DNA from 3 places in the Burkholderia vietnamiensis LMG 10929 genome. Region 3 is predicted to be linked to each of the others. Evidence: riboswitches for the same ligand, from Rfam matches in the RefSeq annotation. Region 3 holds a riboswitch; each other region holds the start of a gene.
The links. Region 3 has a riboswitch for cobalamin ahead of AK36_RS17160 (FecCD family ABC transporter permease). Riboswitches for the same ligand answer to the same signal wherever they lie in the genome.

Region 1 (10,339 bases), on a different replicon from region 3:
GCGCGCACACCAGCCGACTACCGCGAGGCCGGCGAAGGTGCCGACGGTCGCGGCGGCGAGCGCCGCGCCGGTGTCGAGATCGCTGCCGCCCATCTCGTGAAACCGCATCGACAGCAGGAAGGTCGCTCCGTAGCCGCCCGCGGCGAGCAGGGTGCCGATGAGAAACAGCAACGCACTTTGCACGCGCATGACGGCATCCTGGACGGCGACGGTCGGACGATCGTCGACAGCGTGACAGTATGAACCGGGAACGCCGCGCGGTGCCAGCATTCGCGACGTTGCAGCCGGGCGTCGGCATTCGTCGGACATGGTGCGCAGGTATCCGAGGCGCATCCGGGCACGTATGTGTCGCGCTGCGCGTCCGTCGTCGGGCCGGTGCTGCGGTGCGGCTCGCGCGTCCTTTGCTTTCGCCTATCCGGTGCACTAGATTCGAAGCATCACGTACCGTCGACCGCGCGAGGTGAGCCATGACGCCGTGGGAGATTCGGGGAACCGAGCTGATGAACTGCAATTGTTCATACGGTTGTCCCTGCCAGTTCAATTCGCTGCCGACCCATGGCCGCTGCGAAGCGATGGGTGCGATTGCGATCGACAGCGGCTACTACGGCGACGTGGTGCTCGACGGCGTGCGCATCGCGGTCGTATTTCAGTGGCCGGGGCCGATTCACGAAGGGCGCGGCCGCTGCCAGCCGATCGTCGACGCGCGTGCGAGCCCCGCACAGTGCGACGCCGTGCTGAAGATCATGACCGGTCAGGATACCGATCCGTTCGCGACGATGTTCGCGGTGTTCGCGGCAACGCTCGAGCAGGCGTTCGAGCCGATCTTCGCGAAGATCGATTTCGACGTCGACGTCGATGCGCGCCGTGGGCGCATCAGTGTCGAAGGCGTGTTCGACGTGGTCGGCGAACCGATCCGCAATCCGGTGACGGGCGCCGAGCACCGCGCACGGATCGATCTGCCGCACGGCTTCGAATACGAACTGGCCGAAATCGGCTCGGGCACCGGCCGCTCGCACGGGCACATCGCGCTGGACCTCGAGCGCAGCTATGCGCAGTTCGCGCGGCTGCATCTGAACAACCACGGGGTGGTCCGGCATCGCGCCAGCGCATGATCCCGGTCGACGAGCTGTTCGGGCGCGAGCGCGTGGTCACGCTGCTCGGCATGGCCGCGCTCGTCGCCGCCTGCTGGGGCTATCTGTGGACCGGCGCGGGGACCGGCATGTCGGCGCTCGACATGACGGCGGTCGCATTGTTTCCGCATCGACTGGCCGGCGGCATCGGCCGCATGGATCCGTCGGCGGCGACCGTGATCCTGATGTGGTGGGTGATGATGATCGCGATGATGACGCCCGGCGCCGTGCCGCTCGTGCTGCTGTACCGGCGCGTGCTGCGGCAAAGCGGCGGGCGGCGGGACGGCTCGGCGTGGTCGTCCGCGTGCCTGTTGGCCGGCTATCTCGCCGCGTGGTTCGCGTTCTCGGTCGCAGCGGCGACGCTGCAGATGCTGTTGCAGCCGGCCGGGTTGATCTCCGGCCTGATGCTGTGGTCGAAGAGCGCCGCGCTCTCGGCGATCGTGCTGGCGCTGGCCGGCGCGTATCAGTTCTCGCCGCTCAAGCGTGCGTGCTTGCGGCAATGCCGCTCGCCCGTACGCTTTCTTGCGACGCACTGGCGGCCGGGGATGTGGGGCGTGTTCGTGCTCGGCCTGCGTCACGGCGCGTATTGCGTCGGCTGTTGCTGGATGTTGATGGCGCTGCTGTTCGTCGGCGGCGTGATGAACGTCGTGTGGATCGTCACGCTGTCGCTCGTCGTGCTCGTCGAAAAGGTGCTGCCCGGCGGCGAGCGCGCCGGCCGCGCGCTCGGGGCGGTGTTGATCGGGTGGGCGATCGCGACGCTGCTGGTGTGATGCGCGCGGCGGGCGCTGTGGGCGCAATGCCTTCCGCATCTCGCACCTCACATCGCGCGACTTGCCCCCACGTTCCCCCACGCCTGCCGAAACCGCTTCACCGCCTCGCCGGAAAATCGCTCGCGACGGCCGGCCGCGCGAGCCCGCGCGCCGGCAACGGCGTCGACATCACGATCGACGTGCGCGTTTCCCCATACAGATTGACGCGCTCGATCAACTGTTCGAGATGCGCCATGCTGACCGCGACGAAGCGCATCACGTACGAGTCGGCGCCGGTCACGTGATGGCACTCGACCACCTCGGGGATCGTCTCCAGCAGCTTCAGGAATTTCGCCTTCGCCGGCTGCGGCACGGTGATGCCGATCAGCGCGCTGACCGGATAGCCGGCGGCGGCCGGATCGATGCGCGCCGTGTAGCCGCCGATCACACCGGTCGACTCGAGACGCTTCACGCGCTCCGTCACCGCCGGCACGGACAGGTGAACCTGCCGCGCGAGTTCCGTATAGCTGATGCGGCCGTTGGCCTGCAGCAGCGCGATCAGCTTCCAGTCGAGTTCGTCCATCGCGTCGGAGTTTTTAAGGTGAAAGCGCCATTTTTCCTTAAAAACCGGCTTCAGCGGCGATCGGATTTTCCCTACGATGGTTTCTCCAGTCACCACACATCGCCAGGAGCCGGTCATGCTGTTCATCAAGTCCGTCGTGATCGGGTTGTCGATCGCGCTGCCGGTCGGCCCGATCGGCATGCTGTGCATCCAGCGCAGCCTGAGCCGGGGCTTTCAAGCGGGGTTCGCGACGGGCCTGGGCGCCGCATGCGCCGACGCGCTCTACGGACTGCTCGGCGCGCTCGGTGTGGCCGGCGTCGTCACCGTGTTTCCGATGCTGACCGTCGTGCTGAAGATCGGCGGCGGCGCGTTTCTCATGTGGCTGGCCTGGACCATCGCGCGGCAGGGAGCGCCTGCGCCGGCCGCGCGCGCCGAACTGCCGCGCACGACCGTGCTGCGCTATTTCGTCACGACCTTCGGCCTGACGCTGTCCAACCCGATGACGATCCTGTCGTTCGTCGGAATCTTCGCGGCGCTCGGCCCGCTGGCCGGCGCGCACGACAGCGGAATGCGCGCGACGGTCGCGATGATGGTGGGCGGCGTGTTCGTCGGTTCGGCGGCGTGGTGGCTGTGCCTGAGCGGCACGAGCGCCGCGCTGCGCACCAGGATGCCGCCGGCGCTCATGTACGCACTCGCGCGCGTGTCCGCGCTCGTGATCGCGGGATTCGGCGCGATCCAGCTGATCGCCGGCGTGCGGGGCGTCGCCGGGGCGTGACGCGCATCGCCGCGCGACCGAGCCACCGCCTGCGCACGAGGACGCGATGCAGCACCGCCCGCGCGGGCCAGCACCGTACCCGGCGCGATCAGAACGTATAGCTGATCTTGCCGAACGCAGTGCGGCCCAACGTGTTGTAGCCGTAGGCGGTCATGTACTGGCGGTCGAACAGGTTCGACAACGTGGCCGACACCGTCAGATGCGCGTTGACCTTGTACGACGCGCGCAGGTTCACGCTCAGGTACGACGGCAGATAGGTCGTGTTGGCCGGGTCGTCGAACGTCGTGCCGCCGTAGCTAAGCGTGGCGCCGGTACTCAACGCATGCAGGCGCAATTCGTCCCACGTGTGGTCGACGCTCGCGCTGAAGGTCTGGCGCGGCCGGCGGCTCAGCCAGCTTTCGTTGGTCACGTCCTGCGGATTCAGGATGCCCACCGCGATGCTGACCGGCGTCGACCGGCCGATCGTCCCCTTGTACGACAGGTCGATGCCGCGGATATGCGCGCGGCCGATGTTCATCGGCGAGAACGTCGCCGGGTTGTACGCGATCAGGTTGTTGACGCGCGTGTCGTAAATCGCAGCGCTGAACGTGCCGTATGCCGTATTCGCATCGAGCGCCGCCTCGACCGAATCGCTGCGTTCGGGGTTCAGGTTCGGATTGCCGTAACCGGGGTAGTACAGGTCGTTGAACGACGGCAGGCGGAACGCATTGCCGTACGAGACGCGCGCCGCATACACCGGCGTGATCGCCCACGACAGCGCGACGTTACCCGTGTTCACCGCCTTGCCCATGATGATCTCGTGCCGGCCCGCGACGAACATCGTCACGCTGCCGAGCGTCGCCGACTGATGCAGCGAAAACGCCGAGTCGTTGCGCGTCGGTATGCCGTCCGGCAGGTCGGCAGGCAGGAACGCCTGCTCGCGCGTGAAGTCGTAGGCCAGCTTCGTCTCGCCCGACAGCGGCAGCCCGAACAGCCGGAAGCCGTGCTCCTGATGCGTGAGCGACGTCGACACGCTGATGCGCTGCGAATCGATCTGGTCGGTCGGGATGGTCGGATCGTTCGCATACAGGAACTGCCGGTCGCTCGCATAACCGAACGACTGCGCGAACTGCGTGTCGCGCGTGATGTCGAGATGGAACGCGACGCCGGTCGTCAGCTGATGGTCGAGTTGGCGATTCGCGAAGCCTGCGTTGTCGTAGGACAGGTCGGAGCGGTGATACAGCGCGAACGTCGAGACCGACCAGTTGCCGCGTGCATAGCCGAGACGCGCATCGAGATCCTGCGCGTGATACGGATTGCGTCCGGCCTCGTGGTACGGCAGCACGGGCTGCGTGGCGTCGATGCCGGCGGTGTTGTAGTCGTGCAGGCCGAGCGAGTAGGTGAGCCCGCCGAGCGCGGCGAGCGGGCCGGTGGACGGCACGGTGCCGGACGTGCGCAGCTGCGTATCGAAGGTCTTGTTCGAGCCGCCGCCGAACGACACGCTCGTCTGGTTCGGCTGACCCGCGGCGCGGCGCGTAAACAATTGCACGACGCCGCCCATCGCGTTCGCGCCGAACGACGCGGCGGCCGGCCCGGAGATCACCTCGACGCGCTCGAACGCTTCGGTCGGCAGGTCCGCCCATGGCGCGATGCCGGTGGTCGGCGAGCCGATCGGGATGCCGTCGATGAACACCGCCACCTGGCTCGCTGACGAGCCGCGGATGCTGACCGACGCGGACGAGCCGGGGCCGCCGTTGGACGACACCGTCACACCGGGCAGCGTCGCGAGCGCCTGCGTGATGCTCGGCTCGCCGGGCGACAGCCGCTCGAGGTCGGCGCGCGTGAGCACCTGCGTCGTCGCATAGCGCTGGTCGAACGACTCGGGCAGGCGCCGCGTGTCGGTCACGGCGATGGTCGGCAGCTCCGTGCCGGCCGCGGGCGGCGACGCTTCGGCAGGCGCCGTGTCGCCGGCCGCATGCGCGAGCGGGCAGAGCAGCGCCGATGCGGCGGACGTGGCGAGAAGGTGGCGAAGATTCATGATGCGGCGAGCGTGGTCGTGTTGCAGATGCGGCGTGCGCGCGAGCCAGCGCCGCGCACGCAGGCGGTGCAGCGGCGCGATGCTTCCGGCGCGGAAGCGAGGGCGGTAAGAATGAACATGCGAAGCGTTCAGAGGTCGGGGCCGTCCATGCAACGGGGCGACCGCCAACGGCGGTGCCGGCGCATCGGGACACCCCGCCCGGTGCGGCTGCTGGACCTCGGGTCGATGGCAGGTCTCCTGGCTTGCGGGTCGTCATCCGCGCCGGCCTTCCCGGTTTCCCAGTGGCGCGTGGTGGCGCGGATTCACCGCTTACAGTTGCGGGGGCAGCCGCAGATTGGAGGCTCGGCCTCTGCTGCGTTCCCTTTTGATCCCGTCTCCGGGAACCATCGGTGCGCAAGCGTAAGGGCGAGCACGCCGGCACGTCAATCGTCGAATCGCGCAGGGGTGCGAAAAAACGTCACCGCGCGTCGAATGCTCGCGGATGGCGTGTCGCGGGCGCGACGGAGCGCATTTCAGATCTGATGAAAGCGGCTGGCCGTGGCGGGGCGATATGAGGCTGGAACGCGCGCGTCCTCGTCGTTCGAACGAGGCGGTGGGGTGTTGCGCCGGGAGCGCGCGCCCCCGGCGATTTCATGCGGCGGGACTGGAAACCAGTGCGGCGAAGTTCGCGAGGTCGACGTTGCCGCCGCTGATCACGATGCCGACGCGCTTGCCCGCGAGTTCGTCCTTCATCTTGCGTGCGGCCGCGAGCGACAGGCAGCCGGTCGGCTCGACGATGAGCTTCATCCGGGTTGCGAAGAACCGCATGCTGTCGACCAGTTCGGCGTCGGTCGCTGTCAGGATGTCGTCGACGTCGCGCCGCAGGATCTGGAACGTCAGGTTGCCCAGATGCTGCGTCTGCGCGCCGTCGGCGATCGTGCGCGGCGTGTCGATGTGCACGATCGCGCCGCTGCGGAACGATTGCTGGCCGTCGTTGCCGGCTTCGGGCTCGACGCCGTACAGCTTCGCTTGGGGCGACAGCGCGCGCGTCGCGAGCGCGGTGCCGGACAGCAGGCCGCCGCCGCCGAGCGGCGCGAACACTGCGTCCAGCGGCCCGACTTCGTCGAACAGCTCCTTCGCCGCCGTGCCCTGGCCGGCGATCACGTCCGCATGGTCGTACGGCGGGATCAGCGTGAGCCCGTGCTTCTCCGCCAGCTCGCGGCCGATCTGCTCGCGGTCTTCCGTATAGCGGTCGTAGGTCACGACGTTGCCGCCGTAGCCGCGCGTGGCGGCCATCTTCGCGGCCGGCGCGTCCTGCGGCATCACGATCGTCGCCGGGATGCCGAGCATGCGCGCCGACAGCGCGATCGCCTGCGCGTGGTTACCCGACGAGAAGGTGACCACGCCGTTGCGGCGCTGCGTGGCGTCGAAGCGCGACAGCGCGTTGAATGCGCCGCGGAACTTGAACGCACCCATGCGCTGCAGGTTCTCGCACTTGAAGAACACCTGCGCGCCGAGCGCGTCGTCGAGCGTGCTCGACGTCATCACGGGCGTGCGGTGCGCGTGGCCCTGCAGGCGCGCGGCGGCGGCCGCGACGTCGTCGTAGGTGGGAAGGGTCGGGTTGGTCATCGGTGGCTCTCGTCGATAGGGCGATCATCGGGGCGGGCGTGCCCGTCATTTTGCATCGTTGTATACGGTGGCGCGCGATACGCCGAGGTGCTGCGCGACGATTTCCATCGCGCGGCGCACCTCGAGAAAGCCGTCTGCCTTCAGCATCTGCATCAGCTCGCGCCGCTGGTCGGTCTTCAGTTCGCGCGGCGTGGACGCGAGACGCGTCGCGAACGCATCGATGCGCTGCCGGATCGCGTCGGCGCCGGCCGGATCGAGCGTGTCGGCGACCGGCGCGCCTTCGACGCTGCAGAACTGGTTCAGCATCCCCTGGAAGCCGCGGAACAGCGTGACGTCCGCGTTCAGGCACAGCGCGGCCACGTAATGGCCGCTCGAATCCTTGATGCCGATCGACGTGCTTTTCGCGGTGCGGCCGTCGGCGAAGCGGTTCGCGTAGTTCGCGAGCACCTGCGGGAAGTCGTCGTCCGCGATGCGCGCGAGGCCGAGTTCGGTCGCGGGATCGCCGACCGCGCGGCCCGACAGGTTGTTGTGGATCGCGAGGATCGCGTGCTCGGGCGTGCGCAGGTCGTGCACGACGACCTCGGTGAACGGCGCGAACATTGCGCCGAGCCCTTCGGCGATGCGCAGCACCTGTTCGATCAGCGATGCCTGTTCCAGCTGCGGCGTCGGGCGGGAACGGTTCATCGCGCGGCTTCGAGCGCAGGTGCGTCGGTGGTCTCGGGACGCGTGATGTCGGCGAGCAGCGGTCGGGCGATCCGCACGTAATCGGACGCGTCGAGCACGATCGAGCGGTCGAGGCGTCCGGCGTTGAACGCGATCGCGTCGTTGCGTTCGACCAGCGCCGGATCGACGACGAGCGTCACGCTCGCGTCGAACACGAACGGCGGCACGGCGCCCATCACGCAGCCGGTGACGGCGGCCGCGCGCTCCGGCGGCGCCAGCGTCGCCTTGCGACGGCCGAGCGCGTCGGCGACCTTGCGGAAGTCGATCTTCAGATGACCGGGGATCACTGCTAGCGCGGTCGCATCGCCGCCATCCTTGAACGTGCAGAGCATCGCCTTCGCGCCCTGTTCGGGACGCGTGCCGCGAATCGCGGCGATCACGTCGGATTTGCCCTCTGCGGGGTGCTCGAGCACGCGGAACCGCGCACCGTTGCTGGTCAGCAGCTCGCACAGCCCGTTGAAGACGGGGTATTCGGTCATGTCGTGGCAGGCCGTAAGAGTGCGCGCGTAGCGCGGTCGAAATAGATGAATCATCCAAGTATAGACGTTTTGTCGCGCCGCAGACAGAAAAGGGCGTTGGGCGCACGGCAGGCAAGGCGCGCGCACCGTGTACCGAAAGGCCATTTCATGTTGCGAAATGGCGTGGGCGCTTTCGTGCCGCCTGTCTTTCCGTGCCTTGAAAAAGTGTTTTGCATCGCAAAAACTCGGACCTATCTCATTGAAAATTTACAGAAATTTATATCTTATGTCTTATATAAGAGTTGGCCGAAAGCGCGCCGTGCAGCGGTACTATTAAGTCCATGCAGTTCGCTTCGTCAGACGCGGCGGACACGCGGAACCCTTTACTCAAATGCGCTTCGTTCCCAGGAGATTGACATGTCCCAATATCAAGACGACATCAAGGCAGTGGCTGGCTTGAAGGAAAACCACGGCAGCGCGTGGAATGCCATCAATCCCGAGTATGCCGCTCGCATGCGCGCCCAGAACAAGTTCAAGACGGGCCTCGACATCGCCAAGTACACCGCGAAGATCATGCGCGCCGACATGGCTGCGTACGACGCGGATCCGTCCAAGTACACGCAGTCGCTCGGTTGCTGGCACGGCTTCATCGGCCAGCAGAAGATGATTTCCATCAAGAAGCACTTCAACAGCACCGAACGCCGCTACCTGTACCTGTCGGGCTGGATGGTCGCTGCGCTGCGCTCGGAGTTCGGCCCGCTGCCGGACCAGTCGATGCACGAAAAGACGTCGGTCAGCGCGCTGATCCGCGAGCTGTACACGTTCCTGCGCCAGGCCGACGCCCGTGAGCTCGGCGGCCTGTTCCGCGAGCTGGATGCCGCGAAGGACGCCGCTGCGAAGGCCGCGATCCAGCAAAAGATCGACAACCACGTGACGCACGTCGTGCCGATCATCGCCGACATCGACGCCGGTTTCGGCAACGCTGAAGCGACCTATCTGCTGGCCAAGCAGTTCATCGAAGCGGGCGCATGCTGCATCCAGATCGAGAACCAGGTGTCGGACGAGAAGCAGTGCGGCCACCAGGACGGCAAGGTCACGGTGCCGCACGAGGACTTCCTCGCGAAGATCCGCGCGATCCGCTACGCATTCCTGGAGCTGGGCGTGGATGACGGCATCATCGTCGCGCGCACCGACTCGCTCGGCGCCGGCCTGACCAAGCAGATCGCCGTGACGAACGCGCCGGGCGACCTGGGCGACCAGTACAACTCGTTCCTCGACTGCGAAGAACTGTCGGGCGACCAGCTCGGCAACGGCGACGTCGTGATCAAGCGCGACGGCAAGCTGCTGCGTCCGAAGCGCCTGCCGAGCAACCTGTTCCAGTTCCGCGCCGGCACGGGTGAAGCACGTTGCGTGCTGGATTGCATCACGTCGCTGCAGAACGGCGCCGACCTGCTGTGGATCGAGACCGAAAAGCCGCACATCGCGCAGATCGCCGGCATGGTCAACGAAATCCGCAAGGTGATCCCGAACGCGAAGCTGGTGTACAACAACAGCCCGTCGTTCAACTGGACGCTGAACTTCCGTCAGCAGGTGTACGACGCGCTGAAGGCCGAAGGCAAGGACGTGTCGGCATACGACCGTGCGCAACTGATGAGTGTCGAATACGACGACACCGAACTGGCGAAGCTCGCGGACGACAAGATCCGCACGTTCCAGGCCGATGCGTCGCGTGAAGCCGGCATCTTCCATCACCTGATCACGCTGCCGACGTACCACACGGCCGCATTGTCGACCGACAACCTCGCGAAGGAATACTTCGGCGAACAAGGCATGCTCGGCTACGTGGCCGGCGTGCAGCGCAAGGAAATCCGCCAGGGCATCGCGTGCGTGAAGCACCAGAACATGTCGGGTTCGGACATCGGCGACGATCACAAGGAATACTTCAGCGGTGAAGCCGCGCTGAAGGCAGCGGGCAAGGACAACACGATGAACCAGTTCTCGTAATCGTCATAGCCGCGGCACACGACGCCAACCCGTTGTTCACGGGTTGGCGTTTTTTTTCAGTCGCGCTCGGTCGTGAGGCAGTCGCAGCTCACCGTCGTAGCGGCCGTCGCACGTGTTCGCCCGAATTGCAGAAAGCGCGGTTTTGAGCGGTGCGTAGGCAGCGCGCTCGCAACAGATGTTTGTGTGCGCAACCTGATTCAGGGTTTGCCTGAGTAGCGAAAACACGGATCCGCGCAACGTGCGCTTGCGTACGTGGGCCACGCGAGGCGCCGACCAAAATTGCCGCTGGCGCGCAACCCTTGCACTGCAAAGC
Region 2 (10,339 bases), 870 kb from region 3:
CGCCGTTCGGCTATTTCGAGTTCTACTGGGCGAAGGAGGACCGCCTTGCGCCGTTCTACGACGCGCACGACTACGATCGCGGGCTGCATCTGCTGATCGGCGACTCGCGCTTCCAGAGCGCGGGCAAGCTGCATGCGTGGTGGAGCGGCGTGCTGCACTACATGTTCGTCGACGAGCCGCGCACGCAACGGCTCGTCGGCGAGCCGCGCGTCGATCACGTGCGGCATATCGCATACATGCACCGGCTCGGGTTCCGGACGCTGAAGGAGTTCGACTTTCCGCACAAGCGCGCGGCGTTGACCGTGATGGAGCGCGATACGTTCTTCGATACGTTCCGGTTGCCGTGATCGGGGCGGCGCGACAGCGGCGCGAGCGCACGGGTGTCGCGAGGTTGCCGGCGAATGCGGAGGCTCGCGCGGACATCGCCGGAATAGGGCGTCTGTGCGCACGCGCGTCGGCATGCCGGCAATTCGTTCGATGCCGGAGGCGAAGCCGACTGCGGTGATTCCCGTGTTTCGCCGGAATGCGAAAGTTCTATCTGGAAAATCGCTGATTCAGCCAGCTATGGTTTTGCGAATAAACAATATGAGAAACGCGAAATCATTAATCGCATTTCCATTTTAGATGCCGCGATTTGTATAAATTCGGTCAATGGGACGAGTTCGAATTTACGAATTCGTCGCCTCGATCCAACGGCCTGCCTAGTTATAACCGAACCTTTTCTCTCATCGCGATACGCTCTGGTCGGCGATATGGCTGGCGCCCGGCTGCAACCTGTCGCGATCGAAGCAATATGGATAAATCTGCATTTTCCGGGCAATAAATCCATCGGAGAGAAAACGTGAAAAAGATAATCGTGAGCGCAGGCCTGGCGGCATTGGTGGCGTCTTCGGCGGCGCACGCTTTGCGGATCGACGAAGCGACCTTCAAGTATTACGGCGGCGATAGCGCAGACCTGGCGAACAGCATCAAGACGCACAACGACCAACTGCGCGCGTTCAGTTATGAGACGCCGTGGCTCGCGGTCGGAGAGGTCGGTGGCTGCACCGCGACATGGCTTGGCGACAACGGGGGATGGACCTACGTGCTGACTGCCGCGCATTGCGCCGGCTATCAAGGCACCGAGACAGCCGTAACCAAGCGCTTCACGACGCTCGATCGCCGCGTAGTCGCATCGGGCCGGGGCACGGCGTACGTGCCGCCGCAGCGGATCAACAAGCCGGCGGGAATGGGCGGCGCGTCGACCGATATCGCGATCCTGAAGCTGCCGACGCTCCACCCGATAGCGGACGTGCTCGGCAAGCCGGTCGAGCGGCCGATCCTGAACGACGATCCTCACGAGAAAGACCGCGACGTCATTTTCGTCGGCTATGGAAGCTGGGGTGTCGGCGCGAAGGGCAGCGGTTCGTACTGGCCGGCGAACGGCGAGCGACGGCTGTACGGGCGCAGCCGGATCGACAGCATCTTCGAGCTCGGCTACGGAATCGGCGCGAGCTATCGCTCTGCCGGGCCGTCCCCGTTCTGGACGCGCACTGCGTCGGGCGATAGCGGGTCGGCCTGGTGGCAGATTCGCGATGGCAAGCCGGTCATCATCGCGACGACCAATGGCGGCGGCGACAACTATTCGACCGGCGCGCGCGTATCGAAGTACGTGGACTGGATCAAGTCGGTCTATCCGGAAGCGCGCTTCCTGTCGGCCGAGCAGCCGGCGGGCTGCATCGTCAGCCTGCAGACCGCCGCGAGATATTGCCTGCCGGTGGGGCAGCGCTCCGGTTATGCATTGCCGTCGTGGATCTATGCGCACGACGTGTTCGTCGATGCCGCACCGGGCACCGCGGTGATGCTGTCGGATTGGGACAACCTGTCCTACAACCGGATCGCGACGTTCGTCGGCACGGTCGAGAACGGCGGTCTCAAGCAGGTGAAGGCCGTCAACGGACAGGTGCTCGATTTTTCAAGGCCGCATTCGATGCGCGTCGTGCGCGATACGACGCCGCTCGGCTGTATCGTCAGCCTGACGTCGGGCGCGAAGTATTGCCTGCCGGCGGGGCAGCGGTCGGGGCGTGCGCTGCCGTCCTGGATTTATGCAAACGAAGTCCAGGTTGAAGCGGCCGCGGGGATCGCGGTGATGCTGTCGGATACGGACGACCTCGCGTTCAACCGCGTCGCGACCTTCACCGGCTTGACGCAGAACTGGGAGTTGAAGAAGGCGAAAGCCTGGAACGGCGAAGACCTCGATTTTTCGCGACCGAAGTCGATGCGCGTCGTTCAGCAATGATGTCGGGGCGTTGAGGTGCTGCGCGGCATGGGCGCGGAGCCCGTGCCGCGTGTCATGCCGGCGGCGTCGCCGGTTCCGCGAGAAACGCGCCGCGGAAGGCGTCGAGATGTCCGTCGGCGTCGCCGCCGAATTCGCCGGGTAGCAGCGTAACCACGCCGGGTCGTGCGTTCACTTGAACCCTGGCGTACACAAAAGATGTACGGCGGTTGAAAAGTGAACAAATGCCCTGGAAGTCCTTGATATCGATAGATATCGAAGCGACGCCCAACCGTGTTCGCCGAGCCGGCACATGCCGGAGACCGACACACAGCCGCGGGCACCACGCCTCCCGCTCCCCGCGCCGGTACGGCCTCGCAAACGCGCTGCCGCCATGCTGTCCGCCCTCGGCATCCCCACTCAGGCGGCAACTCCAGGTTGCCGCTACGACCACTTGCTCGCTATTCGGTTGCCGTGAGGCGGACTATCCTTGACCGACCCTTCCGAACCCGACCCAGGAGCCGCCCCCATGACCCACAGCGTGATCCCCGCAGGCCTCGCCGACGAAATGATCGACATTCGACACCGCATCCATGCGCATCCTGAACTCGGCTTCGAGGAATTCGCGACCAGCGATCTCGTCGCCGAGCAGCTGCAAGGGTGGGGCTATACGGTCCGGCGCGGGCTCGGCGGCACGGGCGTCGTCGCGCAGCTGAAGGTGGGCGACGGCACGCAGCGCCTCGGCCTGCGCGCCGACATGGACGCGCTGCCGATCCACGAGTCGACCGGCCTGCCGTATCGGAGCACGATCCCCGGCAAGATGCACGCGTGCGGCCACGACGGTCACACGGCGATGCTGCTCGCCGCCGCGAAGCATCTGGCGCGCGAGCGGCGGTTTTCCGGCACGCTGAACCTGATCTTCCAGCCGGCCGAGGAAGGGCTCGGCGGCGCGAAGAAAATGCTCGACGACGGCTTGTTCGAGCAGTTCCCGTGCGATGCGATCTTCGCGATGCACAACATGCCGGGCTTCCCGACCGGCAAGCTCGGCTTCCTGGCCGGGCCGTTCATGGCGTCGTCGGACACCGTGATCGTCGACGTCCACGGCCGCGGCGGCCACGGCGCGGTGCCGCACAAGGCGATCGACCCGGTCGTCGTGTGCGCGCAGATCGTGATCGCGCTGCAGACCATCGTGTCACGCAACGTGTCGCCGCTCGACATGGCGATCGTCACGGTCGGCGCGATCCACGCGGGCGACGCGCCGAACGTGATTCCCGAGCATGCGCAGATGCGCCTGTCGGTGCGCGCGTTGAAGCCCGACGTGCGCGATCTGTTGGAGACGCGCATCAAGGAAGTCGTTCATGCGCAGGCGGCCGTGTTCGGCGCGACCGCGACGATCGATTACCAGCGCCGCTACCCGGTGCTCGTCAACGATGCGCGGATGACCGCGTTCGCACGCGACGTCGCGCATGCATGGGCCGGCGCAGCGAACCTGATCGACGGGATGGTGCCGCTCACCGGCAGCGAGGATTTCGCATTCCTGCTCGAGCAGCGGCCGGGCTGCTACCTGATCATCGGCAACGGCGACGGGGAAGGCGGCTGCATGGTGCACAACCCCGGATACGACTTCAACGACGCGGCGCTGCCGATCGGCGCGTCGTACTGGGTCAAGCTGGCCGAGGCGTTTCTGGTGTGACGGGACGCTGGCGGGGAAGGCGAGGGCTCGCGCCGCAGCCCGCTATTCCGGCACGACTTCCGGCGTCTCTCCGCTCGCTCGATCGGCCTGCTCAACCTGATCGAACGCCTCGCCGCGAAACAACGCCGCGGCCGCATCCGGGTTCGACGGCCAGTACATGTGCATGTAGGTCGCGACGACCGGCCCCGCGCGATACACGGCTTCGCCGCTGCCGCTCGCGCCGTCGCAGCGTGCCGCCGTCGCCGCCGCCGCGAGCGGCGTTTCGAGCCGCGAGTAATGGAACGTATGGCCGCGCATCGGGCCCCAGCGCGTCGCGAGCGTCTGCATGCCGAGCGCGGCGAAGCGGCGCTGCATCGTCGCATGGCCCGGCAGCAGCCCGACCATCGGCGTCGTCGCGCCCTGCGCGTCGGTCAGTGACTCGCACAGGTACAGCATCCCGCCGCATTCCGCGACGATCGGCCGCCCGGCCGCCGCGTGCGCGCGGATCGTGCGCGCGCTCACCGCATTCGCGGCGAGCGTCGCCGCGTGCAGCTCCGGATAGCCGCCCGGCAGGAACAGCGCGTCGCACGCGTCGGGCACCGGTTCGTCGGCCAGCGGCGAAAAGAACCGCACCTGCGCGCCGAGCGCGTCGAGCAGCGCGAGATTGGCCGGGTAGATGAACGAGAACGCCGCGTCGCGCGCGACCGCGATCCGCGTGCCGGCCAGCGAGCGCGGCAGCGCGGCTGCTTCGGGTGCCACTTCGGGCGCTGCGAACGCGACGGCCGGCGGCAATTCGGCGAGCGCGGTCTGCGCGAGCGCGTCGGCGGCGCGCTCGAGCCGCGCGTCGAGATCGTCGATGTCGGCCGGCTGGTGCAGGCCGAGATGCCGTTCGGGCAACGCGATCGCCGCGTCGGCCGGCACGTGCCCGAGCCAGCGCAGGTCGTCCGGCAGCGCCTGCCGCAGCAGTTGCGCATGTCGCGGCGAGCCGACGCGATTCGCCAGCACGCCGTAAAACGGCACGCCCGGCCGGAACCGCGCGAGCCCGAACGCGATCGCGGCGAACGTCTGCGCCATCGCCTTCGCCGAAATCACCGCGACGACCGGCACGCCGAACGCGGCGGCCAGGTCCGCGCTGCTCGGCGTGCCGTCGAACAGGCCCATCACGCCTTCGATCAGGATCAGGTCCGCGTCGCGCGCCGCGTCGGCGAGCAGCGCGCGACAGCCGGCCTCGCCGACCATCCCGAGATCGAGTGCGTACACGGGCGCGCCGCTCGCGCGTTCGAGCAGCATCGGATCGAGGAAATCCGGCCCGGTCTTGAACACGCGCACGCGCCGGCCGAGCCGCCGGTGCAGCCGCGCGAGGCCGGCCGTCACCGACGTCTTGCCCTGGCCGGACGCCGGTGCGCTGACGAACAGCGCGGGACACGCACGCATCGGTCAGAACTCCACGCCGGGCTGCGCCTTCACGCCTTGCTCCTTGTACGGATGCTTGACGAGCCGCATTTCGGTGACGAGGTCGGCCGCATCGATCAGCGCGTCGGGCGCGTGCCGCCCGGTCACGACGACGTGCACGGCTTCCGGCCGGCCGGTGAGCGTCGCGAGCACTTCGTCGAGCGGCAGGTACTCGTACTTGAGCACGGTGTTCAGCTCGTCGAGGATCACCATCCGGTACTCGCCGCTTTCGATCATCCGGCGCGCCGCGTCCCAGCCCTTGCGCGCGGTCGCGATGTCGGCGTCGCGGTTCTGCGTGTTCCACGTATAGCCGTCGCCCATCGTCACGAAGTCGCACTGCGCGACCGCGCCGAGGAAATCGCGCTCGGACGTATGCAGCGCGCCCTTGATGAACTGCACGACGCCGAGCCGCATGCCATGGCCGAGCACGCGCACGGCCATGCCGAACGCGGCCGTGCTCTTGCCCTTGCCGTTGCCGGTGTTGACGATCAGCAGACCCTTTTCGCGGGTGGCCGCGGCCTGCTTCTTCTCGTGGCCGGCGCGGCGGCGCTCGGTCATCCGCTGATGGGATTCGGCATCGGTCTTCATCGGGAGTCGTCCTGTGGAAAGCGAAACAAACGGTTCAGAGCGGGCCGGCGAGCGCGACCGTCACGCCGTCCCGGATCAATTTGGGGCCGAGCAGCCGGCCGTCGGGCGCGGCGAGGCGCGCGCACGGCTCGGCGACGCCCGCCACGCCGAAGCGCGCGAGCGCGGCGGGCGACGGGGCGCTCAACGGCGGCGCCGTGCAACTCTTGAGCGCGGCCGCGTCGAACCCGACGAGCGGCCAGCCGCGTCGCGCGCACAGCGTGCGCAGCGGCCGCGCGCGCGCCTTGTCGGCGAGCGTCGCGACGACGGCCGGCTCCGCGCCCGGATGGCGCGCGAGCGCCGCGCGGATCGCCGCGTCGAGCTGCGCGGCCGTCACGTGCGCGCGAAAGCCGACGCCGAGCGCGACGCGCATCATGCGCCGCTGCCGAGTGCGGCGCGCACCGCCGGATCGGCGGCGAGCGCGGCCACGCGCCCGATCACGACGATCGCCGGCGAGCCGATGCCGGCCGCGTTCACGCGTTCGACGACCGTCTCGAGCGTCGCGAGCACGTGCCGCTGCGCGTCGCGCGTCGCGTTCTCGATGGCCGCGCACGGCGTGTCGCCGGGCAGCCCGCCCGCGCCAAGCGCGGCGACGATCGCGGCGAGCCGGCGAATCCCCATGTAGATGACGAGCGTCATCCGCGTCGCGGCCAGCGCGCGCCAGTCGGGTTCGTCGGCGCCCGCGCCGTGACCGGTGACGAAGATCACGCCCTGCGCGTCGCCGCGATGCGTGACCGGAATCCCGAGCGCGGCCGGCGCCGCGATGCCGGCCGTGATGCCGTTCACGACCTCGACCGGGAAGCCGGCCGCGCCGAGCGCGAGCAGCTCCTCGCCGCCGCGGCCAAACACGAACGGATCGCCGCCCTTGAGGCGCGCGACGCTGCGGCCCGCGCGCAGATGCGCGAGCATCGCCGCGACGATCTCGTGCTGCGGCGTCGACGCATGGCCGCCGCGCTTGCCGACGTGCTCGATGCGGGCATCCGCGCGCGCATGGCGCAGGACGTCCGGGTTCACGAGATCGTCGACGAGCAGCACGTCGGCCGCGGCGATCGCACGCACGGCCTTCAGCGTCAGCAGATCGGCGTCACCGGGGCCCGCGCCGACGAGCCACGCGCGGCTCATCGGGCGCGCCACGGCACGCACCGCGGCATGGCAGGGGAAACGAAACGGCGAGCGGCACGGGGGCCGGCAGACAGGCAGTGCATGGGCGGATCGGGCGAAGCGCGTGGGCGCGGGCAGACGGCGCTCCGGTCCGTCCCTCGCGGACCGGGCGTTCGGCGAGCAGCGCGCTCGCCCCTTGCGTCGGCCGGTATCCGGGCTGGCCGCTTGCCGGGCCGCAGCCTTCCCGCCCGCTGGGGCAGTGGCATCGAGGGCGGCCTGGGCGCGCGCGGAGCAACCGCGGCGCGCGGGCGGCGTACCGTTGCGGGGACAGCACAGGCCAGGCGAAGCTCCGCCTCCTGTTTCCCGTTTAACTGCATGCGCGCAATGCGCACGCGAGCACCGAACGCGGCGCATACGATAGCACAGCGCCCGGCCCGCGCGAACCGGCCATGCCTGCCCCCGCGGCCGCGCGCGGCGGGCCGCCGTGTGCGGTCGCGGCGCCCGGCGGCGGCCCCGCGATGGCCGGTTTTGCCTTGACGCTGCCGGCACCGCCCCCTACACTCGCACGCGTTTTGGTGCTCGCGCGCGCTGCTCCGGCGCGCGCAGTTAAACGGGAAACAGGGAGCCTGCCTGCACCGCAGACGAGCCAACCTGTGCTGCCCCCGCAACGGTAAGCGAACGCACGCGCCCAGCGCGTTGCAGCGCCGCTTCGCCGCATGCCCAGCGCATGCGGACGACCGCCACTGGATGCCGCGCATCCGGGAAGGCGAAGCGGCGTGTTCGTCAGCCCGGATACCGGCCAGAACGTGGGGTTCAGCGCCGCGGGGAGGCGGCGCATCGTCCACGGCCGCAGCACGCCCGACGCCCGAGCGTTTTCCACTTCCGTCATCGATCGGAGCGTCGCACGCGTGCGCGCGGCCGGGCGCGGCGAGCGGCGGGCCGCGCGGGCAGGGCAGGCGGCAGCCGTGTTGGCATTCATCATGTCGACCGTTCGCAAGGGAGCATCATGCTCGACTCGTTCTTCCGCCTGTTCAACGACAGCCCGTCCGGGTTGCGCGGCAAAATCGCCGCGATCTATTCGCTTCTCGTCGCGTTCAACGTCGGCGCGTGGATCTGGGCGTTCGTCGCGTTTCGCGACCAGCCCGTGCTGCTCGGCACCGCGCTGCTCGCGTACGTGTTCGGGCTGCGCCACGCAGTCGACGCCGACCATATCGCCGCGATCGACAACGTCACGCGCAAGCTGATGCAGGAAGGCCGCAGCCCGCTCGGCGCGGGCCTGTTCTTCTCGCTCGGCCATTCGACGGTGGTGATCGTGATGTCGGTGGCCGTCGCGCTCACGGCCGCGTCGCTCGCGCGCTTCGAGAGCATGAAGACCTGGGGCGGCGTGATCAGCACCAGCGTGTCGGCCTTCTTCCTGCTGGTGCTCGCGGCCGCGAACCTGCTGATCCTGATTTCGGTGTACCGGACCTTTCGCGCGGCGCGCCGCGGCGACGCGATCGTCGATGCCGATCTCGACCTGCTGATGAACCAGCGCGGCGTGCTGGCCCGGCTGTTCCGGCCGTTGTTCCGGCTCGTGTCGCGCAGCTGGCATCTGTATCCGGTCGGCTTCCTGTTCGGCTTCGGCTTCGATACGGCGACCGAGATCGCGCTGTTCGGCATTTCGGCCACGCAGGTGCAGGGCGGCCTGTCGTTCTGGTCGGTGATGGCGCTGCCGGTGCTGTTCACCGCCGGCATGACGCTCGTCGACACCACCGACGGCATCCTGATGATGGGCGCGTACCGCTGGGCCTACGTGCGGCCGATCCGCAAGATCTACTACAACATGACGATCACGTTCGTGTCGGTGCTGGTCGCCGCGCTGATCGGCGGCATCGAGGTGCTCGCGCTGCTCGCCGACAAGCTCGCGCTGCAAGGCCCGGTGTGGGACTTCGCGACGCTCGTCGCCTCGCACTTCGGGATGCTCGGCTACGTCGTGATCGGCCTGTTCGTCGCGTGCTGGGTCGTGTCGGCCGCGATCTACCGCCTCAAACGCTACGACGAAATCGACGTGACGCTGTCCGCCTGACTCTCTTTCCGATACAGGACTCACCATGACCCTACGCAAGCTGCCCGTCACGATCGTCACGGGCTTTCTCGGCAGCGGCAAGACCACGCTGATGCGCCACATCCTGCAGCACGCCGCGGGCCGCCGCATCGCGGTGATCGTCAACGAGTTCGGCGAGCTCGGCATCGACGGCGAAATCCTCAAGGGCTGCGGCATCGGCTGCGACGACCCAGCCGGCACGCCCGGCGAAGCGGCCGGCCAGCTGTACGAGCTCGCGAACGGCTGCCTGTGCTGCACCGTGCAGGAGGAGTTCTATCCGGTGATGGAGGCGCTCGTCGAGCGCCGCGCCGACATCGACCACGTGCTGATCGAGACGTCCGGGCTCGCGCTGCCGAAGCCGCTCGTGCAGGCGTTCAACTGGCCGACCATCCGCAACAGCTTCACGGTCGACGCGGTGGTGACCGTCGTCGACGGGCCGGCAGCCGCCGCCGGCCAGTTCGCCGAGAATCCGCAGGCCGTCGACGCGCAGCGCCGCGCCGATCCGAACCTCGACCACGAATCGCCGCTGCACGAGCTGTTCGCCGACCAGCTGTCGTCGGCCGATCTGGTGATCGTGAACAAGGCCGACCTCGTCGCCGACGCGCTGTTCGCCGACATCGAGGCCGCGATCCGCGACGAGATCCCGCCGCAGGTGAAGATCGTGCGCGCGACGCGCGGCGAGCTCGATCTGTCGCTGCTGATCGGGCTCGAAGCGGCGTCGGAGGACACCATCCATCTGCGCCACGACCATCACGGCTCGGCCGACGACGGCGAGCACGATCACCATCACGACGATTTCGATTCGGTGGTGGTGGCGGGCGACGCCGGCACGCGCGAAGCGACGATCGCCGCGCTCCAGCGCGTGGTCGAAGCCCACACGATCTACCGCGCGAAAGGCTTCGCGGCGCTGCCGGACGCGCCGATGCGTCTCGTGATCCAGGGCGTCGGGCGCCGCTTCGACAGTTATTTCGACCGGCGCTGGCAGGACGGCGAGCCGCGCGCGAGCCGCTTCGTGCTGATCGGCGAGTCGCTCGACGCGGCCGCGCTGCAGCGCGCGTTCGATGCCGCCTGCGCGGCCGAACTGCAGCAGGCGTAACGCGATGCACCTGCTGCGCACCACGCCGGGCGGCTTCGTCGACGATACGCAGGGCGT
Region 3 (10,339 bases):
CGCGATCGACGGCGATCTGCTGACGCGGCCGTCGCCACGGATCGCGCAGGGCGCGGCCGCGCTGTGCGCGGATCTCGACGCGGCGCGCGCACGGCGGCCCGCGCATTGAGGGCGGCGCGCGAGCGATCGCCGGTCCAAGATCGGCACGCGGCGTCTACGCGTCCCAGTGGACGATCTTCCACGCACCGGCCGCCTCGCTCATCCGCAGCCACACGACCCCGCCCGTCGGCACCGGTCGCGCGAGCAGCGTGTCGAGCGGCACGCGCAACGCGTACGCGGCGAACGCGCGAATCACGCCCGCATGCGTGAGCGCCCATTGCGCGACGCCCGCCTGCTCGACCGCAGCCGCCACCTGCGCGACGCGCGCGGCGAACTGCGCGACGCTCTCGCCGCCGTGCGCGCATGCATGCAGCAGATCGGCCGCCCACGCATCGAGCGCGGCGTGGTCGATGTCGTCCCAACGCTGCAGCTCCCACGCGCCGAAGTCCATCTCCTGCCAGCGCGGGTCCGGCCGCAACGGCGCGTCGACTGCGTGTGCGAGCCGTTCGGCGACCGACGCGCAGCGCGCGAGCGGGCTCGTCCAGATCTGCTCCGGCAACGGCGCGCCCAGCGCCGCGAGACGCGCACGCACCGCCTGCGCACCGGCGTCCGCCGATTCCGCGAGCGGCACGTCGCTGCGCCCGTAGCAGACGCCGCGCTCGACGCCGACGGCCGGATGGCGAATCAGGACGACGTCCATCCGAGCACCACGAGATAGATCGCCAGTTCGTTCAGCTGCTGCGCGAAGCCGAGGCAGTCGCCCGTATAACCGCCGATCCGCTTCACGAAGTAGCGCGCGGCCCACGCGCGCACGAGCGCCAGCGCGATGAACGCCGCGACACCCGCGCGCCAGTCCGGCCAGAACAGCCACGGCAGCCCGAACACCGCGGCGGCGCAGGCCGCGCGCGTGCTCATGCGTTGCGCGACGGGCTTCGCCTTGCCTTCCGGGCGGACGTAGTCGAGCGACATCAGCAGGCTCACCGCCGCCGCGCGGCTCGCCGCGTGCGCGGCGATCATCGTCCATGCGGCGCGCAGCGGCGGCATGGCGGCCAGCGCCTGCCATTTCAGGCCGAGCGCGATCACGAGCGCCGCCGCGCCGAACGTGCCGATCCGCGAATCGTGCATGATCCGCAGCACGTCGTCGCGCGTGTAGCCGCCGCCGAACGCGTCGCAGCTGTCGGCCAGCCCGTCCTCGTGGAACGCGCCGGTCGCGAGCAAGGTCGCGGCCATCGACAGCCCGACCGCGATCGCCGCGGGCAGCACGCGCAGCGCGGCCAGATAGACCAGCGCGCCCCATGCGCCGACGCATGCGCCGACCAGCGGGAAGTAGCGCGCCGCCTGATCGAGATCGCCGGCCGCGTAGCCGATCGCGCGCGGCACCGGCACGCGCGTGAAATAGCCGAGCGCGACGAAGAAGTAGCGCAGTTCCGCGCGCATGCCGCGTGCCCGCTCACGCATCACGATCGTCGACGCCTGCGGATTCGAAGCTCGCCATCTCGGTCAGGAACGCGGCGGCCGCGCGCACCAGCGGCAGCGCGAGCGCGGCGCCCGTGCCCTCGCCGAGCCGCAGGTCGAGCGCGAGCAGCGGCTTCGCGCCGAAATGCTCGAGCATGCGCCGATGCCCGGCTTCGTGCGACGCGTGCGAGAACACGCAGTAGTCGCGCACGCCGGGCGCGATGCGTTCCGCGACGAGCAACGCGGACGTCGCGATGAACCCGTCGACGAGAATCGTCATCCGCTCGCTCGCGGCGGCCAGATACGCGCCGGTCATCATCGCGATTTCGAAGCCGCCGAACGTGGCGAGCACGTCGAGCGGCGCGATCGCATGCGCATGCCGCGCGAGCGCGCGGCCGAGCACCGCGCGCTTGTGGGCGAGCCCCTGGTCGTCGAGGCCGGTGCCGCGCCCGACGCACGCATCGATCGGCACGTCGAGCAGGCGGCTCATCAGGCACGCGGCCGACGACGTGTTCGCGATCCCCATCTCGCCGAAGCCGATCACGTTCGTGCCGAGCGCTGCGTGCTGGCGGACCCGCGCGGCGCCGGCGGCGAGCGCCGCGTTCGCTTCGTCGAGCGTCATCGCTGGCTCGAGCGCGAAGTTGCGCGTGCCGCGCGCGATCGGCAGCGATACGAGCCGCTCCGACGCCGGCAGCGGCGACGCGACGCCCGCGTCGACGATCTCCAGCACGCTCTGCGCGACGCCCGCGAACGCGTTGATCGCGGCGCCGCCGGCCAGGAAGTTCGCGACCATCTGCGCGGTGACCGATTGCGGATACGGGCTCACGCCCTCGGCCGCGATCCCGTGGTCGGCGGCGAAGACGATCGTGACCGGACGCTGCACCTGCGGCCGCTCGGTGCGCTGGATCAGCGCGAGCTGCAACGCGAGCGCCTCGAGCTGGCCGAGACTGCCGGGCGGCTTGGTCTTGTGATCGATCACATGCTGCAGGCGCTCGCGCAGCGTAGCGTCGAGCGGCGCGAGCGCGGGCGGGAAGTCGGTCGGGTTCGTCATCGGGAAAGTGCCTCGTTGGCGCGGCCGGTGCCGCGTGCGAAAGAAGGAAGGTGGATCATCGTCGCTCGGGCCACGCCGGCAGCAGCGCGTCGCGGCCGTTCTCGCGAATCAGCACGAGCGGATAGCCGAACGCATCGCTCGCGCGCGCAGGCGTCAGCACGTCGTGCACGCGGCCCGCCCACGCATGGCCGCGGCCGTCGAGCAACAGCGCGTGAGTCGCGAAGCGGCGCGCGAGATTCAGGTCGTGACACGAGAACAGCACCGTGCGCGGGCCTGCGTCGACCCACGCGGTGAGCGCGGTCAGCGCGTCGATCTGGTGATGCAGGTCGAGATGCGCGAGCGGTTCGTCGAGCAGCAGCAGCGGCGCGTCCTGACACAGCGTCGCAGCCAGCGCGACGCGCTGGCGCTCGCCGCCCGACAGCGACAGCACGTCGCGCGAGGCGAGCGCGGCGAGCCCGAACGTCGCGAGCGCGTCGCGCGCCGCGGCGCGGTCGCCGTCGCGCTCCCAGCCCCAGCCGCCCAGATAGGGGAAACGGTTCAGCAAAACCGTATCGAACACCGTCGCGCTGAACGCGTCGTGCAGTTGCTGTGGCATCAGCGCGCGGCGGCGTGCGAGCTGCTCGGGCTGCCATGCCGCGAGCGGCCGGCCGTCGTACTCGACGTGCCCGCCGGCCGGCTGCTGCAAACCCGCGAGCGTCGCGAGCAGCGTCGTCTTGCCGGCGCCGTTCGGCCCGGCGACGCACCAGATCTCGCCCGGCCGGAACGCCTGCGTGAAGCCGTCGAGCAGCGTCCGCTCGCCGGCCTCGAGCGTGAGCGCGAGCGCCGTGCAATCCGCGTCGGCAGCGTGCGTCATCGCGGCGGCCTCCTCAGCAGCATCCACAGGAACACCGGGACGCCGATCAATGCGGTCATCACGCCGACCGGCAATTGCGCGGGCGCGATCGCGGTGCGCGCGAGCAGGTCGGCCGCCATCACGCCGCCGCCGCCCGCGAGCATCGCGGCCGGCAGCAGCATGCGCTGGTCGTTGCCGAACGCGAGCCGCAGCGCATGCGGTACGACGAGGCCGACGAAGCCGATCGTGCCGGCCGTCGTCACCGCGGCCGCGGCGGCCAGTGACGCGACCAGGTAAATGCGCACGCGCACGCGCGCGACCGGCACGCCGAGCGCCAGCGCGGTCGCGTCGCCGCGCAACATCACGTTCAGCTGCGGCGCGGCCGGCAGTGCCGCAGCGGCGGCGAGCAGCAACGCGCCCCATGCGAACCACGGCGCGCTCACGCCGCTCAGGTCGCCGGTCAGCCAGAAGATGATGCCGCGCAGCCGCGCGTCGGGCGCGAGCGACAGCAGCAGCGTGACGAGCGCGCCCCACCCGGCCGCAATCACGACGCCGGTAAGGAGCAGCCGCGGCGATGCATCGCGCGAGTCGCCGCGCCGCAATTCGCGGCGCGCCAGGCCGAGCACGAGCGTGACCGACACGAGCGCGCCCGCGAACGCGCACGCATCGACGAGCCACCACGCGGCGCCGGCGATCATCGCGACGAGCGCGAAGCCGGCCGCGCCGCCGGACACGCCGAGCACGTACGGTTCCGCGAGCGGGTTGCGCAGCAGCACCTGCAGCAGCGCGCCGGCCAGCGCGAGCAGCGCGCCGCACGCGAAACCCGCGAGCGCGCGCGGCAAGCGCAACGTGCGCACGATGTCGGCGAACAGCGCGTCGTCGCCGTGCGACACGAGCGATGCGAGCGCCTGCCACGGCGACATCGGCACACTGCCGATCGACAGCGACGCGACGAACAGCAGCGCCACCACGCCGGCGAGCGTGGTCCAGATCGCGACGGCACGCGCGGCATTCATGCGCCGCATCCGACGAAGGTCGAGCAGCGGCGCACGCGCGTGGCGCTGCGGTGAGACGAACGCATGACGGAGATTGCGTTGCGCCGAGGCGAACGCCGAACGGACGTCGCGCTGCGACGTGTCGAACCGATGTGCAGGTTGCCGGCCCCCGTACGGCGAGTTGCTGCGCCGCACTTCGGCGACGCCGGCCCGTGACGGTCGAGATCCATCGAACGGCCGGTCCGCGCGCACGGCGTCGCGCGCACGCTCGCGCCTCGCGCGCTTGCCGGTCGTGCGGCATCGCGCTCGCGTGCGAGACCGCCGCACTCGCCGAACTCGCCGAGCCCGGCGCAGCCGCACTGGCCGCACGCAACGTGACGGCGGCACACGGCACGCGGCGGCATGCGCAGCGTCGTGCGAATGATTGGGGTCGGCATCGAAGACAGTTCCCGTGAAGCGCTGCGCACCCTGCTTCCCCGCAGCGCGCGCGTCATGAAGCCCGACGGGCTCCTCGTCTCGGCCGGTATCCGGGCTGACGGCGTGCCGGCTCGCCTTCCCGCGCGCATCGCGCGCAGTGGCCCGCGCCCGCATGCGCAAGCTGCATGCGAAACGCGCCCGAGCCGGCCTGCGTCGTACGACGCGGCCGCTTACCGTTGCGGGGGCAGCGCAGGTTGGCGAGCTCCTGGCGAAGCGCACGCCCTGCTTCCCGTTTAACCGCGCGACGCACGCGCGAGCACCGAGGCCGCGCCAGTTTAGGAGCGGGCCGCGCGAGCGTCAAGAAAGCGTCGGCACGCACGCGGCGCATGCGTCGGATGCGCATATTCGCGGCAAGAAGCCGGGGTGTTACGACTGGAAACGTTACAGATGTCGGAAAGCGGGGTATTCCGCGCTAAAATGCTGGGTCTTTAGAGGACGCAGCAGATGCTCAACGAACTCGAAACCTTATCTCAAAATATTGGCCGTCTGATTTCGCTGAACAAGCGCTATCACTCGGAACGGCTCGCGCTCGAGGAGCAGGTCACGCAATTGCGCGCGGACGCGGACACGGTCCGTGCGGAACTCGCGCAGCTGCGCGAAGAACGCAATGCGCTTGCGGCCGAGCGCGACACGCTGTCGGCAAAGATCGACGACGCCCAGGTCAAACTGAACGCGATCCTCGAGAAGCTGCCGCGCACGAAGAGCGTGGAGCAAGCCGACAACCAGCTCGACCTGCTGGACGGGCAGGCGCGCCCCGATAGCGACGACGCGGCCAGCCACGGAGAACATGCATGAGCACCAAGCAGATCGAAGTCTCGATTCTCGGTCAGCCGTATCGGCTCGCTTGTTCGGCCGAGACCGAAGCGGCGCTGCTCGAGGCCGTCGCGCGCGTCGATGCCGAAATGTCGAAGATCCGCGCGAACAGCTCGGTGCGCGGCACCGATCGCATCGCGGTGATGGCCGCGCTGTCGCTCGCGTCCGAATTGCTGCGGCTGCAAACGAGCGTGCGGCACGGTGAAGCATTTCCGGCCGAGGAAATCCGTCGTACAATGCACCAGATGAACGAACAGCTCGGCGCTGTGCTCGCACAGCACGAGACGCAGTAACAAGCGCAGTAACGTTTGATTGTTGTGTCGATTCCCCTTGATCTCGGCGATCAACGGTGTTCAAATTGGCGCAACGAAACACAGTTTAGTCAGCTTCCCTGCCTGGTTCGCCAAGGTCATATATTCCTTGAACCAATGCCATGTGCACGGTTGCGGAAATTTGTAGCACGGGCGCGCGCGTCACTCTGTCTGATGTACCCGATGTGCTGCTAACTGCGACCAATTCTGAACCCCAGGTTCAGGATGCCGGCCTAGCGGCCAAGGCGGGGGCCTATTCAACGGCATCGGGCTTGTCCCGATGCCGTTTCCTTTTGCAACAGCCCTTTCTGCGTCGATCACGATCCATGCAATACTGGCTGATGAAGTCCGAACCGGACGAAGCAAGCATCGACGATCTCGCACACGCACCGCAGCGCTCGCTGCCATGGACCGGCGTGCGCAACTATCAGGCGCGCAACTTCATGCGCGACACGATGAAGATCGGCGACGGCGTGCTGTTCTATCACTCGAGTTGCCCCGAACCGGGCATCGCGGGCCTCGCCGAAGTTGCATCGGCGCCCTACCCCGACCCGACCCAGTTCGATCCGAAGAGCCCGTATTACGACCCGAAGTCGACGCACGAAACGCCGCGCTGGCTGCTCGTCGACGTGCGCTTCGTGAAGAAGTCGGCGCTCGTGCCGCTCGCCGCGCTGCGCGAACACGACGAGCTCGCCGACATGCGCGTGCTCGCGCGCGGCAACCGGCTGTCGATCACGCCGGTCACGCGCGCCGAATGGCGCTTCATCACCGAAAGGCTGATGAAGTAGTCGCGCATCGAAGGTCAAATCCGGTCAGAACGCGCGGCCGTCGAGGAACTCGCGGCGCGCTTGCGCAGCCTAAGCAACGGCCGTCGCCCGAACGGGCCGACGGCCGTTTTTTCGTCGCGCGGTACGCCCGCGTCGCGCACGCGCGATCCGCATGCGCGCTCTCGCACAAGGAGTCCAACAATGACCAAGAAATCCGCTCTCGCGCTGTCGCTCGCGCTCGCCGCCGCCGTGCCCGTCGCGCTGACGCTCGCGTCGCCGGCCGCGCACGCACAAACCGCCAACCCGCATTTTCCGGAGCCGGCCGGCGTGCTGTCGCTGTCGTCGCAGGCGAGCGCCGACGTGCCGCAAGACATCATCCACATCACGCTGTTCTACGAACAGCAGGCCAAGGACGCCGGTAGCCTGACGGCTACGCTGAACCAGCGCGCCGACGCCGCGCTCGCGCAGGCGAAGGGCGTGTCGGGCGTCACCGCGCATACCGGTGCGTTCTCCGTCTATCCGAGCACCGATCGCGACGGCAAGATTTCCGCATGGCGCGGCCGCACGGAAGTCGTGCTCGAGTCGCGCGACTTCGCGGCCGCGTCGAAGCTCGCGGGCCAGCTGTCGAACCAGATGCAGATCGCGAACGTCGAATTCTCGCTGTCGCCCGAAGCGCAGCGCGCGGCCGAGCAGAAGCTGACGACCGAAGCGATCAAGTCGTTCCGCACACGCGCGGACGAAGCCGCGAAGGCGTTCGGCTACAGCAGCTACTCGATCCGCGACGTGAACGTCGGCGGCAGCCGCAACGTGCAGCCGTATCCGCGCATGATGGCGATGGCCGCGGCGCCGATGGACAACGCGAAGATGAGCGCACCGATTTCCGTCGAAGGCGGCAAGGCCACCGTGTCGGTCACGGTCAACGGCTCGGTGCAGATGAAGTAAGCACGAAGCAACGCGCGGCGCGCAACGCCGCGCAGATGCGAAAACGCCGGCCCTCGGGCCGGCGTTTTTCGTTCGAGCATCTGCATGCGACGAGCACGTGTGGCGAGCCCGTCGGCGTGGCGTCACGCGGCATGCATGTCACGCAGCCGCATTCGCTCCACGGCGACGATACGCCCACACCAGCATCGCGATGCCGGCGACGATCATCGGCAGCGACAGCCATTGCCCCATCGACAGGCCGAGCGCGAGCAGGCCGAGGAAATCGTCGGGCTCGCGGGCGAACTCGACGGTGAAGCGCGCGAGGCCGTAACCGATCAGGAACAGCGCCGACACCGCCCCCATCGGCCGTGGCTTGCGCGAGAAGAAGAACAGCACGAAGAACAGCACGACGCCTTCGAGCGCGATTTCATAGAGCTGCGAAGGATGGCGCGGCAGCATCTGGTACTGCATGAACACGTCGGCGAGATGCCACTTCTCGACGAGCGCCGGGTGCTTCGGCAGCCATGCGGCGTCGTCGCGCATCGCGCCCGGGAACAGCATCGCCCACGGCGCGCTCGGATCGGTCACGCGGCCCCACAGCTCGCCGTTGATGAAGTTGCCGAGCCGCCCGGCCGCAAGCCCGGTCGGCACCATCGGCGCGACGAAGTCGGTCACTTGCAGCCAGTGCCGCTTGCGCTGCCATGCGAACAGGATCATCGCGAGCGTCACGCCGAGAAAGCCGCCGTGAAACGACATCCCGCCTTCCCATACCTTGAATATGTCGAGCGGGTGCGACAGGTAGAAGTCGGCCTTGTAGAACAGCACGTAGCCGAGCCGGCCGCCGAGCACGGTGCCGAGCACGCCGTAGAACATCATGTCGTCGATGTCCTTCGCGGTCCAGCCCTGCGCCGCGACGTGCGGCAGCTTCAGGCGGACCCGGCCGACGACGATCGCCGCGATGAAGCCGACGAGATACATGAGGCCGTACCAGCGCACGGCCAGCGGGCCGAGATGGATCGCTACGGGGTCGAAATTCGGGTGAATGATCATGAGTTCGCGATGAAGTTTTCGAATGCGGTACGGCTCGCACAGGGCACGCACCGCGCGTTGGACGGCGCCGACGCGCCATCGTTCGCATCGCGCGGCGACTCCGTGCACGCGTGACATCGACGAAGCGGGCGAGCACCGCGCCGACGTCACCGGTGCACCACACGAGCCGCGCGTCGACGACCGGCGCGTCGAGCACGCCGGTGCGCCGCAGGTTACGCAGCGACTGCGGCATCCGTGCGACATCCAGGCCGGCCGACACGAGGCTGACGATCGTCTGCATCTGAATCGCCTGCGGGTCGATCGGCGGGTTTGCCCGGCTGCACCGTAGCAGGCCGTAATGATGTCATAAAAGCCGGGTGCCAAACGAAGCCGGGAGATCACGCGTCGCGACGCGGCGAGGTCGGTCGAGCGCACTGGCCCTTCGGCTTCGGCTTCATCAGCGTCAGCGGCAGGCGCCGCGCCCACCGACCTCGCCATCACGGCCACCTCGCCCGCCATACCGCAGCGCGACTACCGTCACGATACAGCGCACCGCACCTGCGACCGCGTAGCGCGCCCCGACTCGGGAAACGCGCAAAACGCGCGTTCCCTTTGCTCTTATAATGCGCGGACCGTGAAGCCGGCCGTTCGCGCCGGCGGAGGACTGCATGAAACAGACGATATCCGCCGCGCTGCTCGCGGCGCTGTTGGCGGCCGGCGCAGCGGCGGCGCACGCCGAGCCGGCCGGCGACGGGCTCGCACTCGCGCAACGCAAGAACTGCATGGCGTGCCACGCGGTCAACAAGCCACTGATGGGTCCGTCATTCCGCGACATCGCCGGCAAGTACGCGGCGCGCGCCGATGCGGCCGACTACCTCGCGCAGTCGATCGTGAAGGGCAGCGTCGGTGTGTGGAGCGGCGTGCCGATGCCCGCCAATACGCAGCTCACGAGCGCCGAAGCGCACACGCTCGCGCAATGGGTGCTGTCGCTGCGTTAACGCAATTCCGGGCACAACCCGGCGCGCGCGGCGGCGTCGTGCGACGCGGGCCGCTCCGGCACGCCGCCGCGCAGCAGGCCGCGCGCGTCATCCTAGCCGCGCAGCGCGTTACCCGAAACGACTACACACGCCGCGTGCCGGCCGCTCAGCCCGAATGACCGGCGCGGCGACGATCGATCTCTTCGTCGACCGCGTCACGCACCCATTCCATCACTTCGGTTTCCAACGCAAGCGCGACTTCGCGCGTGATCTGGCCGACCAGCCAGGCCGTGTGGTCGTGCAGCGCGTCGCGACAGCGCGCCTCGATCGCGTCGCGCCCGGCACCGGTCAAATAGTTCGTGAGCCGGTCGCGCAAACGCTCGGCGATATGCTGCGCGTCCTCGGGCGTCAGCGCCGCCGCGGCGGCGGGCGCGCCCAGCGGCGGCGGCGACGTGTCGGCCGGTCGATCCGCGAGCGCCGCGGCAGCGGCCGCAGCCGGCACGAGTGCCTGCGGCAGTGTCGCGTCGTCGAGCGGCGCCGCGGCGAGCTCGGGCTGCGACGGCGCATCGTCCGCCAGGACCGAGCGCAGCGGCGCCGGCGTGGCGGCCGCTTCCTCGGCCACCACGTGCCCGGCCGCGGCCGGTTGCGCCGGCGCATCGCTGTCGCCGGGCA

Region 1: another riboswitch for cobalamin. It lies ahead of AK36_RS04460 (TonB-dependent receptor domain-containing protein); the one in region 3 lies ahead of AK36_RS17160 (FecCD family ABC transporter permease).
Region 2: another riboswitch for cobalamin. It lies ahead of AK36_RS21060 (HoxN/HupN/NixA family nickel/cobalt transporter); the one in region 3 lies ahead of AK36_RS17160 (FecCD family ABC transporter permease).

The regions. Positions count from the first base shown of each region.
Region 1 is NZ_CP009630.1:967,472-977,810, forward strand. It holds gene AK36_RS04435 (MFS transporter) at 1-189, opposite strand, end outside; gene AK36_RS04440 (DUF1326 domain-containing protein) at 468-1,112, shown strand; gene AK36_RS04445 (DUF2182 domain-containing protein) at 1,109-1,900, shown strand; gene AK36_RS04450 (Lrp/AsnC family transcriptional regulator) at 1,998-2,462, opposite strand; gene AK36_RS04455 (LysE family translocator) at 2,578-3,216, shown strand; gene AK36_RS04460 (TonB-dependent receptor domain-containing protein) at 3,305-5,233, opposite strand; cobalamin riboswitch at 5,444-5,636, opposite strand; gene AK36_RS04465 (threo-3-hydroxy-L-aspartate ammonia-lyase) at 5,864-6,841, opposite strand; gene AK36_RS04470 (helix-turn-helix transcriptional regulator) at 6,887-7,525, opposite strand; gene AK36_RS04475 (YbaK/prolyl-tRNA synthetase associated domain-containing protein) at 7,522-8,043, opposite strand; gene AK36_RS04480 (isocitrate lyase) at 8,440-10,026, shown strand.
Region 2 is NZ_CP009631.1:2,432,419-2,442,757, reverse strand. It holds gene AK36_RS21100 (GNAT family N-acetyltransferase) at 1-347, shown strand, start outside; gene AK36_RS34605 (trypsin-like serine protease) at 842-2,278, shown strand; gene AK36_RS21090 (M20 aminoacylase family protein) at 2,784-3,947, shown strand; gene AK36_RS21085 (cobyrinic acid a,c-diamide synthase CobB) at 3,990-5,360, opposite strand; gene cobO (cob(I)yrinic acid a,c-diamide adenosyltransferase) at 5,364-5,966, opposite strand; gene AK36_RS21075 (cobalamin biosynthesis protein) at 6,001-6,378, opposite strand; gene cobA (uroporphyrinogen-III C-methyltransferase) at 6,375-7,124, opposite strand; cobalamin riboswitch at 7,290-7,523, opposite strand; cobalamin riboswitch at 7,660-7,921, shown strand; gene AK36_RS21060 (HoxN/HupN/NixA family nickel/cobalt transporter) at 8,110-9,168, shown strand; gene cobW (cobalamin biosynthesis protein CobW) at 9,194-10,282, shown strand; gene cobN (cobaltochelatase subunit CobN) at 10,287-10,339, shown strand, end outside.
Region 3 is NZ_CP009631.1:1,561,869-1,572,207, reverse strand. It holds gene AK36_RS17185 (cobalamin-binding protein) at 1-109, shown strand, start outside; gene cobC (alpha-ribazole phosphatase) at 155-739, opposite strand; gene AK36_RS17175 (adenosylcobinamide-GDP ribazoletransferase) at 724-1,497, opposite strand; gene cobT (nicotinate-nucleotide--dimethylbenzimidazole phosphoribosyltransferase) at 1,490-2,545, opposite strand; gene AK36_RS17165 (ABC transporter ATP-binding protein) at 2,601-3,398, opposite strand; gene AK36_RS17160 (FecCD family ABC transporter permease) at 3,395-4,402, opposite strand; cobalamin riboswitch at 4,874-5,128, opposite strand; gene AK36_RS17155 (hypothetical protein) at 5,294-5,644, shown strand; gene AK36_RS17150 (cell division protein ZapA) at 5,641-5,955, shown strand; RNA gene ssrS (6S RNA) at 6,048-6,229, shown strand; gene AK36_RS17145 (EVE domain-containing protein) at 6,300-6,761, shown strand; gene AK36_RS17140 (SIMPL domain-containing protein) at 6,942-7,682, shown strand; gene lgt (prolipoprotein diacylglyceryl transferase) at 7,821-8,711, opposite strand; partial or broken gene AK36_RS34320 (type 2 periplasmic-binding domain-containing protein) at 8,800-9,200, opposite strand; gene AK36_RS17130 (c-type cytochrome) at 9,359-9,688, shown strand; gene AK36_RS17125 (DUF2486 family protein) at 9,834-10,339, opposite strand, start outside.